Regions from separate parts of the Streptomyces sp. NPDC014882 genome, predicted to be linked through region 2. Evidence: riboswitches for the same ligand, from Rfam matches in the RefSeq annotation. Region 2 holds a riboswitch; each other region holds the start of a gene.
What was found. Region 2 has a riboswitch for cobalamin ahead of ACF09K_RS03795 (ribonucleoside-diphosphate reductase subunit alpha). Riboswitches for the same ligand answer to the same signal wherever they lie in the genome.
Positions count from the first base shown of each region.

Region 1: it holds a riboswitch for cobalamin, as region 2 does, so the genes downstream of both, ACF09K_RS12130 (energy-coupling factor ABC transporter permease) here and ACF09K_RS03795 (ribonucleoside-diphosphate reductase subunit alpha) in region 2, are expected to answer to the same signal.
Region 3: it holds a riboswitch for cobalamin, as region 2 does, so the genes downstream of both, ACF09K_RS29435 (cobalamin biosynthesis protein) here and ACF09K_RS03795 (ribonucleoside-diphosphate reductase subunit alpha) in region 2, are expected to answer to the same signal.

Region 1 is NZ_JBIBWL010000004.1:187,060-190,324, forward strand. It holds gene ACF09K_RS12115 (energy-coupling factor ABC transporter ATP-binding protein) at 1-10, opposite strand, end outside; gene cbiQ (cobalt ECF transporter T component CbiQ) at 7-756, opposite strand; gene ACF09K_RS12125 (energy-coupling factor ABC transporter substrate-binding protein) at 763-1,284, opposite strand; gene ACF09K_RS12130 (energy-coupling factor ABC transporter permease) at 1,281-1,982, opposite strand; cobalamin riboswitch at 2,012-2,197, opposite strand; gene ACF09K_RS12135 (PP2C family protein-serine/threonine phosphatase) at 2,437-3,265, opposite strand, start outside.
Region 2 is NZ_JBIBWL010000001.1:849,831-853,095, reverse strand. It holds gene mctP (monocarboxylate uptake permease MctP) at 1-870, shown strand, start outside; cobalamin riboswitch at 1,024-1,173, shown strand; gene ACF09K_RS03795 (ribonucleoside-diphosphate reductase subunit alpha) at 1,297-3,265, shown strand, end outside.
Region 3 is NZ_JBIBWL010000016.1:110,404-113,668, forward strand. It holds gene ACF09K_RS29430 (cobyric acid synthase) at 1-972, opposite strand, end outside; gene ACF09K_RS29435 (cobalamin biosynthesis protein) at 969-1,937, opposite strand; cobalamin riboswitch at 2,038-2,170, opposite strand; gene ACF09K_RS29440 (hypothetical protein) at 2,329-2,550, opposite strand; gene ACF09K_RS29445 (anion permease) at 2,585-3,265, opposite strand, start outside.

The sequences.
Region 1 (3,265 bases), on a different contig from region 2:
GCTCGCTCAAGACAGGGGCCTTTCCAGGACGAGGGTGAGGACGGCCAGGGCCGCCAGGAGGGCGGCCGCGGCCAGCGTGAAGCGCGCGGAGACGCGGGCCTCGGGCACCAGGACGCGCAGGGTGCCGTCGTAGCCGCGCCCGGCGAGCCCGGCCTGCAGTCGCGCCGCCCGGTCGAAGGCCCGCACGAACGCGGTGGCGCCGAGCCCGGCGAGCGAACGCCACTCGGCGGCCCGGCCGGTGTGTCCGAGCCGGGCCGCCTGCGCCTCCCGGATCCGGCGCACCGAGTCCAGCAGCAGGAAGCTCATCCGGTACGTCACCAGGGCGACGTCGACGACCGGCGCGGGCACGCCGGCCCTCACCAGACGGGGCAGCAGGTCCGACATGGGCGTGGTGAACGCGAACAGCAGCACGCCGAGCGAGGCGGCCGAGGTGCGCAGCATCAGCTCCCCGGCCCGCGCCGGGCCGGCGTCGGCCAGGGACACGAACCCGTCGGGCCCGCCCACCTGGACGAGGAGGGGGAGCGCGCCCGTCGCGCAGAAGCCCAGCGGGACCCGGTAGGCGCGCCACAGCCGGCGGGGCGGCACCCCCGCCGGACCCAGCAGCAGGGCGAGCGCCGTCACCAGCACCAGGGCCGCGCCCGGCCAGGGCGGGAGGGAGATCGCGAGCAGGGTGAGGCCGAGCCCCAGCACCGCCTTGTCCACGGGATGGCGGTGGCGCCAGCGACTGCTGTGCGCCGCCGCGTCGATCGGCAGCACGCGCGATCAGACCCGTCCCCGCGGGGACTTCCCGGCGTCGGGCGCGCTCACGGCATCCCGTGCCCCGGCACCGTCCCGTGCCCCGGCACCGTCCCGTGCCCCGGCACCGTCCCGTGCCCCGGCACCGTCCCGTGCCTCGGTCCCGTCGCGTGTCCCGGTCCCGTCCCGTGCTTCGGCCTCGTCCCGCGCCTCGGCACCGTCCCGCTCCCGTTCCAGCCGGGCCAGCAACCGCAGTTCGCCCTGGCGGCGGCCGCGGCGCACCCCGAAGTAGTAGGCGAGGACACCCGCGCCCAGGGCCGCCTGGGCGGCGAACAGCGCCGACTCGATCTCCCCCGACGGCGGTTCGTACAGGGGCGAGAACCACGGCTCGTAGTCCGGCTGGATCTCGGTGATCGCCGTCTCCGCCTCGCTGTCGGAGCCGGTGAACGGCTGCTCCTTGTGGTCGCCGAGCCCCAGGGCCAGCGGCAGCACCGCGAGCGCGAGCACGGCGAGCAGCAGCAGGAGGTTGATCCTCGTGTTCCGCTTCACGGGGCCACCGCCCCGGTCGTGTCCGACGCGCGGCGCCCGGCCGCCAGCACGCCCAGCCGGGTCAGCTCGCCCTTGCTGGACTGCACGAGGAGACGCATCACCAGGACGGTGAGGAGCCCCTCGCTCACCGCCAGCGGGACCTGCGTGACGGCGAAGATGGACCCGAACTTGCCGAGTGCGCCCAGGAACCCGCTGCTCGGGTCGGGGAACGCCAGCGCCAGCTGCACGCTGGTCACGCAGTAGGTGGACAGGTCGGCGACGAAGGCGCCGGCGAACACCGTGACCATCAGCGGCACGCCGTACTGCCGCAGCAGGCGGTACACGCCGTACCCGGCCCACGGTCCGACGATCGCCATCGAGAACACGTTGGCGCCGAGCGTGGTCAGGCCGCCGTGCGCGAGCAGCAGGGCCTGGAAGAGCAGGGTGATGGTGCCCAGCACGGCCATGATCGGCGGCCGGAACAGGATCGCGCCCAGACCGGTGCCGGTGGGGTGCGAGCAACTCCCGGTCACCGAAGGGAGCTTGAGTGCGGACAGGACGAACGTGAAGGCGCCGGAGGCGCCGAGCAGCAGTGTGCTCTCGGGATGTTCCCTGACTTCACGGGTGAGCGACCGGGCTCCGTGGACGACGAACGGCGCCGACGCGACGCTCCAGGCGACCGCGTGCACCGGAGGAAGAAAACCCTCGGCTATGTGCATGGCTCAGCAGACCCTCTCCAGCACCTCGTGGATGGTTGACGCGCCTTGGCCGGTCTCCTGGCTGACGGGTACCACCGCCCGTGCTCCGCCTTCCCGGGTCCGTGAGGACCCAGTGGCTGCCCGCGAGGGCCGGAGCCGGACTTCCCGATCACAGTGGCGAGGGCCGCACCGGCATCACACCGGATTTCCCGTTCACCAAGGCGTGGTGACAGTAGTGCGAGGACCGGGGCGGTGACAAGCGCGAACGGGGGCGCACGGACGGCGGACGCGGGGTGCCGGACCGGCGCACACCGGCCGTGCCGGGGCCGGGCGGGCGCCGGTCGGTGGCGGTGTCGATCCGGTCACACCGGCCGGTCGTCGGCCGTGCCGGTCCGGGATCCGGAGACGGAGGCCCGGGGACGGGGCCCCGGGGGAGGGGTTTCGAGGGCGTGCCCCGGGGCGGGGTCCCGGAGGGTCAGCGGCCGTGCCAGTCCAGGCACACCACGAGCGCGTCGTCCTCCGCCGCGGATCCGTCGCGGTGCCCGGCCAGTTCGCGCAGCACGGCATGCGGGGCCTCGGCCGCCGGCAGCAGCCGGGTGGCGGTGATCGCGCGCGCCAGGGCGGCGTCCCCGTACGTCCCCCCGCCGGGCGAGGCGTCCGGGTGGACGCCGTCGCTGACGAACACCAGCCGGTCGCCGGGCTCCACCTGGAACGGCTGCGCCACGTAGTCGGTCTCCTCGAACATGCCCAGCGGCAACTGGGCGTCCAGGCCGACGTGTTCGACGGTGCCCGCCCGCAGCCGCAGCAGCCGTGGTGAGCCGGCGTCCACCACCTGGGCCCGTCCGGTGGCGAGTTCGACCTCCAGCATCAGCACCGGCAGGTAGCAGTGGCCCCGGTAGTGCGCGTGCACCGCCTGGTCGGCCAGCGCCGCCTGATCGGCGATCGGGAGGCCGGCCCGCCGCGCGTTGCGCAGCGCGCTGACCGCCAGGTTCGTCAGCAGCGGCGCCTCCGTGCCCTCGCCCGTGCCGTTGTTGACGTACAGGGTGAGGCGGCCGTCCGTCGCGGACCAGTCGAAGTTGTCGCCGCGGACGGCGTAGGCGGGCTCCAGCTGGGCGCCGAGCGCGTATCCGGGACCGGTGCCGGCGCGGGCCGGGAGGAGCTGCCACTGCATCTCCGCGGCCAGGGTGAGCCGTTCCCTGCGCCGGGCCCGCAGGTACAGGTCCGTGGCCCGCCCGGCCACGACCACCTCGTGCCCGAGCACCTGCGCGACCTCCGCCAGCTCGCCCACCACGTCCGGCGCCCGG
Region 2 (3,265 bases):
TGGACGTACGCCACGCTGGCGCTGGGCTCCGCGCTGGCGCTGTTCATGTACCCGCACTCGATCACCGCGACGCTGTCCTCGCGCAGCCGTGACGTGATCCGCCGCAACACCACGATCCTGCCGCTGTACTCCCTCATGCTCGGCCTGCTCGCCCTGCTGGGCTTCATGGCGATCGCGGCCGGGGTGAAGGTCACCAACGGCCAGTTGGCGATCCCGCAGCTCTTCGAGGACATGTTCCCGGCGTGGTTCGCGGGCGTGGCCTTCGCGGCGATCGGCATCGGCGCGCTGGTGCCGGCCGCCATCATGTCCATCGCGGCCGCGAACCTGTTCACCCGCAACATCTACAAGGACTTCATCAAGCCGGACGCCACGCCCAAGGAGGAGACCCGCGTCTCCAAGCTGGTCTCGCTGCTGGTGAAGGTCGGCGCGCTGGTCTTCGTCCTCACCATGGACAAGACCGTCGCCATCAACTTCCAGCTCCTGGGCGGCATCTGGATCCTGCAGACCTTCCCCGCCCTGGTGGGCGGCCTGTTCACCCGCTGGTTCCACCGCTGGGCCCTGCTGGCCGGCTGGGCCGTCGGCATGCTCTACGGCACGGTCGCGGCGTACGGCGTCGCCTCCCCGACCCAGGCGCACTTCGGCGGCTCGTCGAAGGAGATCCCCGGCATCGGGGAGATCGGCTACATCGGCCTGACGGCGTTCGTCCTGAACGTCGTGGTGACGGTGGTGCTGACCTTCGTCCTGAAGGCGCTGAAGGCTCCGGAGGGCGTCGACGAGACGTCCCCGTCGGACTACACGGCGGACGCCGGCGACCCGGGCGTCCAGGTGGAACTGCCGCCGGCGACCGCGGGGACGGCAGCGGGGCACTAGGACCGTCGTCCGCGTCCCGCAGCGGGCCGTCGGGGGCATGTCCCCGGCGGCCCGCCGTCGTGCGCGCCCGTGCCGCCGGGACGGGCCCGCGTCCTCCCGGAGTTGACGCTGCGAAGCCGGTCCGACACAACATCTGGGGGTCACTCGGCAGCCCGGCACAAGATGTATGCTCGTGCTCGCTGTCGCCGCAGGGGAATCCGGTGCGAATCCGGAACTGTCCCGCAACGGTGTACTCACGTGCGCGCATGTTCCCGTGCGCACGCCTGGTCAGTCCGAGCACCTGCCGGCAGCGCACCCGGTCCGTCCGGTTCGGGTGCCCTGACGTCCGGGCCTCGCGGAATGGGCCGGTGGACGCGACGCGCCCCCGCGCTCGTGTGCTGCCCCCTGCCCCGCGCAAGGCCCCCGCCGAGCGAGGGAGAGCCCCACGTGACCATCGCGCCAGCCGAACCGGCTTCAGCGGCCCCGGAGACCGACGGTCCCGGAGCCGCACTGCTGCGGACCCTGACCGAGCTGACCGCCGACCTCCCGGACGCCGACCCCGGCCGGGTCGCCGCCGCCGCCCTGCGGGGCCGGTCCTCGCGGGCTGACGAGGCGGAGCTGCGCGAGCTGGCCACGGAGGCGGCCGCCGGTCTGATCTCCGAGGACCCCGCCTACTCCCGGCTGGCCGCCCGGCTGCTGACGATCGGCATCCGCGCCGAGGCCGCCTCCCAGGGCGTCACCTCCTTCACCACGTCCGTCGCCGTCGGCCACCGCGAGGGCCTGATCGCCGACCGCACCGCCGCGTTCGTGCGGCTGCACGCCGCCCGGCTCGACGCGCTGGTCGACCCGGACGCCGACGACCGCTTCGGCTACTTCGGCCTGCGCACCCTGCACAGCCGCTACCTGCTGCGCCACCCGCTGACCCGCAAGGTCGTCGAGACCCCCCAGCACTTCCTGCTGCGGGTGGCGAGCGGCCTGGCCGAGGACGACACGGCGAGGAGCGTCGACGAGGTCGCCGCGCTCCACGGGCTGATGAGCCGCCTGGACTACCTCCCCTCCTCCCCCACCCTGTTCAACTCCGGCACCCGGCACCCGCAGATGTCGTCCTGCTACCTCCTCGACTCCCCCCTGGACGAGCTGGACTCGATCTACGACCGCTACCACCAGGTCGCCCGCCTCTCCAAGCACGCCGGCGGCATCGGGCTGTCGTACAGCCGCATCCGCTCGCGCGGCTCGCTGATCCGCGGCACCAACGGGCACTCCAACGGCATCGTGCCGTTCCTGAAGACCCTGGACGCCTCGGTCGCCGCCGTGAACCAGGGCGGCCGGCGCAAGGGCGCGGCCGCGGTCTACCTGGAGACCTGGCACTCCGACATCGAGGAGTTCCTGGAGCTGCGCGACAACACCGGTGAGGACGCGCGCCGTACGCACAACCTCAACCTGGCGCACTGGGTGCCGGACGAGTTCATGCGGCGGGTCGACGCCGACGGGCAGTGGTCGCTGTTCTCCCCGGCCGACGTGCCCGAGCTGGTCGACCTGTGGGGCGACGAGTTCGACGCGGCCTACCGCGCGGCCGAGGCGGCGGGCCTGGCGAGGAGGACCATCGCCGCCCGCGACCTGTACGGCCGCATGATGCGCACCCTCGCGCAGACCGGCAACGGCTGGATGACCTTCAAGGACGCGGCCAACCGCACCGCCAACCAGACCGCCGAACCGGGCCACGTCGTCCACTCCTCGAACCTGTGCACGGAGATCCTGGAGGTCACCGACGACGGCGAGACGGCGGTCTGCAACCTGGGTTCGGTGAACCTCGGCGCGTTCGTCGACACGCGCCCCGGGGCCGCCGAGGTCATCGACTGGGAGCGGCTGGACGAGACCGTCCGCACCGCCGTCACCTTCCTCGACCGGGTCGTCGACATCAACTTCTACCCCACCGAGCAGGCGGGCCGCTCCAACGCCCGCTGGCGGCCGGTCGGGCTGGGCGCGATGGGCCTCCAGGACGTCTTCTTCAAGCTCCGGCTGCCCTTCGACTCGCCCGAGGCCAGGGAACTCTCCACCCGGATCGCCGAGCGGATCATGCTCGCCGCGTACGAGGCCTCCGCCGACCTCGCCGAGCGCAACGGCCCGCTGCCCGCCTGGGAGAAGACCCGCACCGCCCGGGGCGTGCTGCACCCCGACCACTACGGCGTCGAGTTCGCCTGGCCGGAACGCTGGGCGGCGCTGCGCGAGCGCGTCGCGGCGACCGGCATGCGCAACTCGCTGCTCCTGGCCATCGCGCCGACCGCCACCATCGCGTCCATCGCCGGTGTGTACGAGTGCATCGAGCCGCAGGTCTCCAACCTGTTCAAGCGCGAGACGCTGTCCGGCGAGTTCCTCCAGGTCAACTCCTACCTGGTGCGCGAGCTCAAGGAGCTGG
Region 3 (3,265 bases), on a different contig from region 2:
CCGGTCCACGAACCGCACGACGACGCCCGGTTCGGCGGCCAGCGCGTCCACGTCGGTGAAGTTGGACATCAGCGGGACCGCGCAGACGGCGACCCGCAGCACGTCCTCGCCGACGGGCGCGGAGACGGCCGACTCCCGGACGGCGCCCCGCAGGGAGACCGCCATCCCGTCCTCCTCGTCGATGCCGAGCCCGTGCCGGAACGGCAGCACCCCGTAGGTCCGCCGCCCGGTCAGGCCGTGCAGCATGTCCAGGCCCGGCTCCAGCAGGGAGACGTCACCGCGGAACTTGTTGACGAGGAACCCGGCGACCAGTTCCTGGTCCTGCGGCGAGAGCAGCGCGACGGTCCCGAAGAAGGAGGCGAAGACGCCGCCGCGGTCGATGTCGCCGACGACGAGCACGGGGAGGCGGGCGTTGCGGGCGATCCCCATGTTCACGATGTCGGTCCGCCGCAGGTTGATCTCGGCGGGACTGCCCGCCCCCTCACAGATCACCGCGTCATACGTGCCCCGCAACTCGGCGAGACAGTCCAGGACGGTCCCGAGGAGTTCCTCCTGCCGTCCGCCGCGCAGCCTGCTCCCGGGGGACGCCCCTGCGGCCCCTCCGCTTTCCCCGGTCCCTCCGGTCTCTCCGGTCTCTCCGGTCCCTCCGGTCTCGCCGAAGAAGCCGCGCGCGCTCATCTCGCCGACCGGCCTGCCGAGCAGCACGACCTGGCTGCTCCGCTCGCCGCCCGGCTTGAGCAGCACCGGGTTCATCAGCGCCGTCGGCTCGATGCGGCAGGCCTGCGCCTGCATGGCCTGCGCGCGCCCGATCTCGGCGCCCTCACGGGTCACGAACGAGTTGAGGGACATGTTCTGCGCCTTGAAGGGCGCCACCTTGACCCCCTGCCGCACCAGCCACCGGCAGATCCCGGCCGTGACGACGCTCTTGCCGGCGTCCGAGGTGGTGCCGGCGACGAGGAGACCCCCGCTCATGACGTACGCCCCTTCGCTCCCGCCGCGAGGACGCTCGCGGCCACGGCGCGCGCGGCGACGGTGACGCCGAGCGCGAGCAGGCCGACGCGGCGGGAGAGCCGCGCGGCACGTTCGATGTCCCGGACCACGACGGGCCGGCCCCGCTCCCCGTTCAGCACCGGCCGGTGCTCGACGCGCCCGCCGTACGACAGCGTCCCGCCCAGCCGCACCCCGAGGGCGCCGGCGAACGACGCCTCCACGGGACCGGCGTTGGGGCTGGGGTGCCTGCGCGCGTCGGCCCGCCAGGCCCGCAGCGCCCCGCGCGGATCGTCGCCGGCGACGGCGGCCAGCACGGCGGTCAGCCGGGCCCCCGGCCAGCCGGCGACGTCGTCCAGCCGGGCCGACGCCCACCCGAAGCGGAGGTGGCGCGGCGAGCGGTGACCGACCATCGCGTCCAGGGTGTTGACGGCCCGGAACCCGAGCAGTCCCGGCACGCCGCCGACGGCTCCCCACACCAGGGCGCCCACGACCGCGTCGGAGGTGTTCTCGGCGACGGACTCGACGACCGCGCGGGCGATCCCGTCGGCGTCCAGGGCCTGCGGGTCCCGTCCGCACAGGTGCGGCAGGCGCGCCCGCGCGCCCTCGACGTCCCCCGCCTCCAGGGCCCGCCCGACGGCCCGGGCCTCCCGCACCAGCGAGGTCCCGCCGACGACGGCCCACGCGGCGGCACCGGTCAGCGCGACGGACGCGGCGGGGGAGCGGCGTACGGCACGCGAGGCGAGGGCCCCGAGGGCCACGGCGCCACCGGCGCACACGGCGGTGTGCAGCGCGCCCCACCCGCGGTGGTCCCGCCACAGCACCCGCTCCACGCCGGCCGCGGCCCGCCCGAACACGGCGACCGGATGCCCCCGGCGCGGATCGCCGAGGAGCAGGTCCCCCAGGAGGCCGGCGGCGGCACCGTACGCGTATCGGCGATCGGCACCCATCGGCTCAGCCGGCCGACGGGCCGGGCAACGACCTGGTGCTGTACCTCGAACGGCAGCCGAGCATGGCGATATGTCCTCACTCAGGGTGTCCACGCCCTGGTTCGACGAGACCGGCGACGAGAGTTCCTGGCTCCCGGGGGTGTCTACCCCGGTGACAGTGGCGGGACCGCGCCGGATTCACACCGGCTTCCTCTTCTGTCGCCGTACATGGCCCCGGCAGTCCACCACGGGCCCGGAAGGGCCGTCAACTCACTGTTGACCTGCGCCGGGACAGTGTGCAGAAGCCCACACGCCGCCGGCCCCGCATCACCGGTCACGGCCGTCACACGCGCGTGGGGCGCGGGACGGTGGTCCGTCCCGCGCCCCACGCGCGCGTGTGCGTGCCGATCCGTCAGGCGACGATCAGCGAGATCCCGTAGGCCACCGCCCCGGCGCACGCCGCGAAGCACGCGTACGCGCCGGTGACGGCCAGGGTGGCGGAGCCGCCCTGGGCCGCGGCCCGCTCGCGGCGGGAGAGGCCCATGATGCCGAGGGTGAAGAGGGCCACGAGGGCCACGGTGACGACGAGACTGACCCCGAAGACGGAGCCGAGAGCCGCCCAGTCGATCTTCATGCTGCTTCTTCCTTCGTACCGGTGGGGGCGGGACTCAGACGGTGGTGACGGTGGGGGCGGCCGACGGGGCCGGCTCCGGCGCCGGGACGGTGGCCGTGAGGTCCTCGGTGACCGTGCCCGCCGGGGGCGGGGTCACGGCGGCGATCGCGGTGGTGACCACGCCGGCCGGCTCCTCGTCCCCGCCGACGACGTGCGTGTGGTCGATGACCTCGCGCCGCGAGATCTTCCAGATCGCCGCGCTGGAGGCGATGAGGAACACCGCGACGAGCGCCGTGCCCCAGTCGCCGAAGCCGGTCACGTACTCGGCGAGGGCGCCGACCAGGGCCGCGGCCGGCAGCGTCAGGCCCCAGGCCACGAACATCCGGGTGGCGGTCGACCAGCGGACGACGCCGCCCTTGCGGCCCAGGCCCGCGCCCATCACCGCGCCGGACACCGAGTGCGTGGTGGAGAGCGAGAAGCCGAGGTGGGAGGAGGCCAGGATGACGGTGGCCGCGCTGGTCTGGGCGGCGAAGCCCTGCTGCGGCTGGAGGTCGGTCAGGCCCTTGCCCATGGTGCGGATGATGCGCCAGCCGCCGAGGTAGGTGCCGAGCGCGATCGCCAGGCCCGCGGACAGGATGACCCACAGCGGCGGGTCGGAGTCGGGGGCGACGGCGCCGCCGGCGACCAGGGCGAGGGTGATGATGCCCATCGTCTTCTGGGCGTCGTTGGTGCCGTG